2 regions of the Lactiplantibacillus koreensis genome follow, and region 1 is predicted to be linked to the other one. Evidence: predicted binding sites of a transcription regulator. Region 1 holds the regulator's gene; the other holds the start of a gene.
What was found. The regulator NrdR, encoded in region 1, represses ribonucleotide reductase genes. The targets are predictions, from matches to a motif close to ACACNATATATNGTGT.

Region 1 (4,024 bases):
AGCAAGCACGCAGTTTTATTGACGCTTACTTTGCGGAATATCCAGGTGTGAAGCAATACATGACTGATATTGTTAAAACGGCCAAAGAACAAGGCTACGTGGAAACTATTGCGCATCGACGCCGGTATTTGCCAGACATTAATTCGGCTAGCTTTAATCAACGCGCTTTTGCAGAACGAACAGCGATGAACACGCCGATTCAAGGTAGCGCTGCCGATATTATTAAAATTGCGATGATTAATATGCAAGCACAATTAAAGGCCTCTGGGCTACAAGCGACGATGCTGTTACAGGTTCATGATGAATTGATTTTTGAGGCCCCAGCCGCTGAAATTCCAACGCTTGAAAAGTTGGTGCCAAGTGTGATGGATTCGGCCATTAAGTTAGCTGTACCATTGAAAGTTGAAAGTCATTTTGGCAATACTTGGTATGATGCAAAATAGGAAGTGAAGAGATGCCTGAATTACCAGAAGTTGAAACGGTTCGGCGTGGGCTGAATCGCCTTGTCAAAGGGGCGACAATTGCAAGCATTGAAGTCCGTTGGCCACGAATTGTCAATAATGATGTTGATAGTTTTAAAGCCCGCTTAGTGAATGCGACCATTGAAAAAGTCGATCGGCGGGGGAAATATTTATTATTCCGTTTTAATCATGGCTTGACGATGGTCTCGCACTTACGGATGGAAGGTAAGTATAACGTGATGCCTAAGGATGAAGGTCAAACTAAGCATACGCACGTTATTTTTCACCTGACTGATCAGCGAGATTTGTTGTATAACGACACCCGCAAGTTCGGACGGATGACACTAGTACCAACCGGTGAAGAAACGACGGTCGGTGGGTTAAAGACCATGGGTCCCGAACCAATTGACAGTGAGTTAACTATGGCTTATTTAACAGCTGTTTTGGCGAAATCCAAGAAAATGATTAAGCCATTTTTGTTGGATCAAAGCAAGATTGCTGGAATTGGCAATATTTATGCGGATGAAACGTTATGGATGAGTAAAATCCATCCGATGCGGCCGGCTAATAGTTTGACCGAAATGGAAATCGCTGCATTACGGCGAAGTATTATTGCTGAAATGGCGATGGCGATTAAGGGGCACGGTACGACCGTGCATTCTTTTTCGACGGCATTTGGTGAAGCGGGACAGTTTCAAAATCAGCTACACGTGTATGGCCGGGAAGGGGAACCTTGCGAACGCTGTGGGACGTTAATTGAAAAAATTAAAGTGGCGCAACGAGGGACCCATTTTTGTCCCCACGAACAACTGTTGTAGGAGGCTAAAATGACGCAATTAATTGGTTTAACAGGTGGCATTGCAAGCGGTAAGTCGACGGTATCGGCAATGCTCGCAACTGCCGGCCTGCCGATTGTTGATGCTGATAAGTTAGCCTGGCAAGTTGAAGGCCCAGGGATGCCGACGACCGAAAAAATCGTGGCGCACTTCGGCCCGCAGGCGCTACAACCGGATGGTCAGCTCAATCGGTCTTGGCTAGGCCAGCTGGTCTTTAGTGATACCCAAGCCATGGCTGCGTTGACGGCAATCACGCAATTACCGATTCAATATGCTATTTTAGAAAAAATTGTGTCACTGGGCCAAGTGACCCCTGCACCGCCAGCCATTATTTTAGATATTCCGTTATTGTTTGAAAACGGCTGGGAACAGTTATGTGATCAAGTGATGGTCGTTACTGCGGCTGATGCAGTGATTTTACAACGGTTAATGGCGCGTAATCACTTGACGGTGGCGGCAGCGAAAGCACGTATGGCGAGTCAATTACCCTTGGCTGCAAAAGTTAAACAGGCGGATATTGTGATTGATAATGGGGAAAACATTGATAAAACAAGAACTAGCGTGTTAAAATGGCTGGAAACTATAAAAACTAACTGAAACTTAAACAATGATTAGCAAAGATGAGGTGAGAAGTCTATGCAATGTCCACATTGTCATCATAATGGCTCCCGCGTAGTTGATAGCCGGCCTACCGATGATGGTCGGGTGATTCGGCGACGGCGTGAATGTGAAAACTGTGGGTTTCGTTTTACGACGTTTGAACGCGTTGAAGCGACCCCATTACTAGTTATTAAAAAGAATGGGGCGCGGGAAGAATTTAATCGCGAGAAAGTATTGCGCGGTATTATTCGATCGGCCGAAAAACGTCCCGTTAGCATGGAGACGATGACTAGCGTGGTTGATGATGTTGAAAACCAAGTTCGATCACTCGGCGAGAATGAAATCTCTAGCCAAGTGATTGGGGAATACGTCATGGAAAAGCTGGCAGATATTGATGAAATTTCGTATATTCGTTTTGCCAGCGTCTATCGACAATTTAAAGACATGCACGTCTTCTTAAACGAACTACAAGATATGATGGAACGCGATAAAGTAAAATTGGCGAAGCGAACACCTAAAAATGGGGATGCGCCGAAGCCCAAAAAAGATTAAGTTATGAAGATTGGTGAACAACATGCCTAAAGATGATCCAAACTTAACGCCGAAAGCGGGCTTAGTTGTCCCACCGACATTAGCGTTAAGTGCCACGGAGCAGGCCGTTTTGGCTGAGCTCTATTTACCACTGATTGGTCCGCTGGCTTATAGTCTGTATGCGGCTTTACGGCCGCTACAGCGCTCAACCAGTGACTTAAGTAATCGCCGCAGTCACGCTGAATTATTGGGCATGCTAAACGTTGATTTGCCCACGGTTTTAGCAGCTCGGCGTAAGTTGGAAGCCACAGGATTACTCCATAGTTACTATCAAAAAGATGAACTTGGGGAAGTCTATATTTATGAGTTGAAGGCTCCTATGCCGGTGACGCAATTCTTTGAAGATGATCTTCTCAGTGTTTTATTGTTAGATGCCGTCGGTGAATTGCGGTATCAACAATTAGCGACCGCATTTACTCCGGCAGCGGTGGATTTGACGCAAGCTACGGAGGTCACTGCGAATTTATTAGATGTCTTTCATATTGACAGTCAAAAAGTGACGCATGTGCCTAATGAGATTAAAGCGGTGCGCCAGCAGTTACCAGAACCAGCAACCACAAAAGTGACGCCTGATTTAACTGATGAAGCATTCGATTGGCAAGTTTTAGGCCAAATTTTGAAACAAAACTATGTTGATCTAAAACAGGTCGCCAGTTCGCGTCAACTGATTATGACGGAAAGTCGTGTTTACGGGATTAGTGAAGTTGAAATGGCTAAGTTGATTAGCGAAGTCGCGAGTCTAACAACGGGCCGATTTGATGAAAGTCAGTTGAAGCTTTTAATTGCCCGCCGCTACGAACGCCCGACGGCCCCCACTGAACAGCATGTGGCTGTGGCAGCTGCAGCAAGCACCCCGGCAACTGCTAAAACCCAGCTATCAACGGCTGAACAACAACTGGTGGCACTAGCGAAACAACAATCACCGTATGATTTTTTAGCCGATTTGAAGAACGCCAAGCATGGCTTTGTAACTAATGGTGAAACACGGCTGGTCCATGATTTGGTTAATCGAGGCGTGTTACCAAATGCGGTCATTAATATGGTGATCTATTATTTATTACAAAATCGTGAATTAGCGGCTTTAAACCGGAACTTATTAGAGACTGTTGCTAATGATTGGCAACAACATGACGTGATGACTCCAGAAGCGGCCTTGGCTTACTTGCAACAACGGCAACAGCCAAAGTCAACGACGCGACGGAATAATCAACGGCATAGTCGGCCAACTCGGAAAGAAATTGTGCCGAAATGGGCGCAAAAAACAACGGGAACCAAGTCTGCAACGAGCAGCGGTAATCAGTTAACAACTGCACAGCGCAAACAATTGGCAGAACGGGTCGCGAAATTAGATCCTAATTCAGATGAGGAGGACTAACACATGGAGAATATTTCTGAGGGCTTAAAAACCTTGATGAATAAGCGCCACCTAAATCAACAATACCAGGAACTCATGACGACGGTTTATCAGGATCCCGATGTTCGTCAGTTTTTAGCAGCTCATCAGGACGACTTATCTAGTGACGCCATGGAGCGAAG
Region 2 (4,024 bases), 290 kb from region 1:
AGTGATATTGCGATTAGTCCCTTTACCTTAGTCTTTAAGCGAGCAGGCTTAGCGGCGGCGGCAAGTTTGATGAACGCCGTGATTTTAACTTCGGTTCTGTCGGCTGCAAATTCTGGGATGTATGCGTCAACACGGATGCTATATTCATTGTCGTTACAAGGCTATGCACCCAAAACTTTTGGGCGGACCAATCGCCATGGTATTCCGATGATGGCATTACTCGGGACAGCGTTTGTTGGACTCCTAACCTTCCTATCTAGTTTGTCGGGGGGGCGGATTTATATCTTCCTCGTTTCGGCCAGTGGGTTAACCGGGTTCATTGCTTGGCTCGGAATTGCCATCTCACATTTGCGGTTTCGGCGGGCCTTTATTAAGCAGGGCCATCAACTGAGCGAGTTGCGGTATCATGCTAAGCTCTTTCCGTTCGGGCCATTGTTCGCCTTTTTCCTCTGTTTAGTGGTTATTGTGGGTCAAGACTTACATTCCTTTGCCACTTGGGATTGGCAAGCCATTGGGATTACTTACATGAGTATTCCGTTGTTTATCGTGTTATTTGTGTATTATAAGATCCGGCATCATACAAAAATGGTTCCTTTGGATCAAGTTGATTTATCAAAACATCATTTAGATAAGTAGCGAATTAGGATTGGGACCGAGGTCGCAATCCTTTTTTGTAATTGGACGAGTGTCACCAGAAAAACTTAAAATTATCGCAAAAAAGTCATGTTATGCGGTCGTGCCCGGTTAAGTGTGCTAATCTAAATTAGAAAGGCAGCGAGTGAATATGTTGAGAGAAAGTGTTTTGAAAAGTTTAGTAGTCGTTTCAATAGTGGGAATCCTAAGTGGCTGTTCGGCCACCGGCACGAAGCAAAAAAGTTCGGCAACCAGTCAAAGTACCACGAAGACCTTAACCAAGCGGCAAAAGTTGATTCAGGCGTTACCTAAGGGCGTTAAGTCGACTGATAGTGACTTGTTTTTGGTCAATAAGTGGCATAAGTATGATGAATTGACCTTTACCAAAGGGTCAATTAATGGCATTCCCGTCCGGCAGTCGGTCGTTAAACCAATGACAGCCTTTTTAAATGGTGCCAAAAAAGCAGGTTACCCAGCAACAATTGTGTCTGGGTATCGTTCTGTGGCTTATCAAAAGCAGGTTTGGAATGACTCGATCAAGACGTATGAGTCACAAGGCAAGACCGCTAAGCAAGCGTTGAAGTTGACCCAAGAATACGTTGCGGTACCACGTGGAAGTGAACATCAGACCGGATTAGCTGCGGATATTATAAATACCAAATGGTTTAATGCCAACGGTAGCCAACTGTTATCATCATCAGATAAAGCAGCGGGACAAAAATGGTTGATTAACCACGCGGTCGATTATGGGTTGATTCTTCGTTTCCCTAAGACGGGCGAAAAATCGACGGGCATTGACTATGAGTCCTGGCATTTCCGTTATGTTGGTAAAGCGAGTGCGGCCTTTATAGTTAAGCATCACTTAACCTTGGAACAATATGTGACTTTATTGCAGGCGCGTGAAAGTGCGACCAAGTAATTTTTGACTAGATATTGCATTTTGACATGGGTGTGCGTACAATATGTAGTGTTGCTTTGAAAGCTAATTAAAAACGGACGTGAATAAAGGAGAGAACCCCATGCTTGTAATGTCAGGAACAATTGGTGCCGGGAAGACGAGTTTAACGCACCTAGTTGCGGATCATTTTGATTCAACTGCGTTTTACGAATCCGTCGATGACAATACTATTTTGCCATTATTTTATAAGAATCCTAAGAAGTACGCATTTTTACTCCAAATCTATTTTTTAAATAAACGATTAGGCAGTATCAAGTCGGCTTTTACAAACGATTTAGATGTCTTAGATCGATCAATTTTTGAAGATTCGTTGTTATTCCATTTAAACGGTGACTTAGGCCGGGCGACGAGTACGGAAGTTGATATTTACGATTCTTTATTAGATAACATGATGCAGGAATTGCCGGAAGCTGAGCATCAAAAAAGTCCTGATTTATTGATTCATATCAATATTTCGTTTGAAACGATGTTGAAACGAATCCAAATGCGGGGCCGCTCTTACGAACAGATTGATCAAGATCCAGACTTATACCACTACTACGAAACGCTAAATGCTCGTTATGCTAAGTGGTATGCCGATTACGATCGGAGCCCCAAAATGCAAATTGACGGGGACGAATTGGACTTTGTGGCTGATCCTGTTGCTCGCCAGACGGTGTTAACAATGATTGACGACCGGGTGAAGGCCTTAAGCTAAGCCAGTTGCCTTTTAGTGGGGAATGTCTTATAGTGATAGCAGTATATTAAACACGGCGCGTTTAAAGTAGACAGTCAGAGAACCGGTGGTTGGTGTGAACCGGTAGTCGAAACTCCGACGCGACAAAGTGGGCAGGTAATACTGCACGGCTAAGCCGTTATCCGATTGAGGGCAGGATGAGTGCATCATCCTGAACTTGGGTGGTACCGCGAATAACAGTCTTTTCGTCCCAATTTAGGGATGCGAAGACTGTTTTTTTATCATTATTTTCAAGGAGGATTTTAACATGTTAGATGTAAAAATGATTCGACAACAACCAGATTTTGTTAAGGAACAGCTTGGGCACCGCGGGGTCGCAGCTAGTCAGATTGATGATTTGATTCAGGCTGACGCTGATCGACGAGCTTTGATTTTGAAGAGTGAACAATTGAAGTCCACGCGAAATCAAGTTTCCGGTGAAATCTCACAGTTGAAGCGGCAAAAAGCGGATGCCAGTGCGCCAATCGCTGAAATGCAAAAAGTGAGCGCTGAAATTAAGGCGTTAGATGAAGACCGACGGCAAGCTGCGGCTAAGGTGCAAGATTTAGCGGCACACTTACCTAATATGCCCCATCCAGATGTCCCAATTAGTTTAGATGAAGACGATGCAGTCGAATTACGGCGAATTGGGACGCCCCGTCAATTTGATTTTGAACCCAAAGCTCATTGGGAATTAGGTGAAGCGCTGGGGATCTTAGATTTTGAACGGGGCGCCAAAGTTTCCGGGAGTCGCTTCTTATATTATGTTGGCGATGGTGCCAAACTTGAACGGGCTGTTTATAACTTTTTCTTGGATCAGCATGAAGCTGAAGGCTACACCGAAATCTTACCCCCTTACATGGTGACGGATGAATCCATGTATGGAACGGGACAATTTCCTAAGTTTAAAGATGATGCTTTCCGGATTAAGACTCAAGATTTAAGCCTTATTCCCACGGCTGAAGTGCCATTAGTGAACTATTATCGCGATGAGATTATTCCAAGTGAGAAGTTACCAGTTTACTTCACCGCACTATCACCGGCTTTTCGAGAAGAAGCGGGGAGTGCTGGCCGTGACACGAAGGGGTTAATACGATTACATCAATTTAATAAAGTTGAAATGGTGAAATTCACTAAACCAGAAGACTCATGGGATGAATTGGAAAAGCTAACCAATAATGCGGAATCGTTATTGAAAAAATTGGGATTGCCTTACCATGTCATCACGTTAACGACGGGTGACATGAGCTTTACGGCTGCCATGACGCATGATTTGGAAGTCTGGTTCCCAGAACAAAGCAAATATCGTGAAATTTCAAGCTGTTCTAATTGCACCGATTTCCAAGCACGACGGGCGCACATTCAATATCGTGATGACGATGGTAAGCTCCAATTTGTTCATACGTTGAATGGGAGTGGCTTAGCAGTTGGCCGCACCGTTGCAGCCATCATGGAAAATTATCAAAATGCGGATGGCTCAATCACTATTCCAGATGTACTAGTGCCATATATGCATGGTAAGACGCAGATTACAGCACGAGCTTAAGTTGCGTTGAGACCGTATTAAGGTGCTTAGAGATAAAAGCTACTGAAAAGATCGCAATTTTTGCGGTCTTTTTGTATGCCATCAAATGCTGGTATAAGTGTGATTGACGCAGTGATTAGGGCAGCTGAACCCGATGGAAATTACTTTTTTTAAAATTAGGGGTTCCCATGAT

Region 2: the regulator NrdR is predicted to act here: its motif matches at 1,589-1,604, upstream of C5Z25_RS10190 (deoxynucleoside kinase).

Annotation. Positions count from the first base shown of each region.
Region 1 is NZ_CP027190.1:2,413,715-2,417,738, forward strand. Features, by position in the region: gene polA (DNA polymerase I) at 1-443, shown strand, start outside; gene mutM (DNA-formamidopyrimidine glycosylase) at 455-1,279, shown strand; gene coaE (dephospho-CoA kinase) at 1,289-1,894, shown strand; gene nrdR (transcriptional regulator NrdR) at 1,934-2,449, shown strand; gene C5Z25_RS11710 (replication initiation and membrane attachment family protein) at 2,472-3,863, shown strand; gene dnaI (primosomal protein DnaI) at 3,867-4,024, shown strand, end outside.
Region 2 is NZ_CP027190.1:2,119,941-2,123,964, forward strand. Features, by position in the region: gene C5Z25_RS10180 (amino acid permease) at 1-636, shown strand, start outside; gene C5Z25_RS10185 (M15 family metallopeptidase) at 803-1,552, shown strand; gene C5Z25_RS10190 (deoxynucleoside kinase) at 1,653-2,288, shown strand; gene serS (serine--tRNA ligase) at 2,575-3,852, shown strand.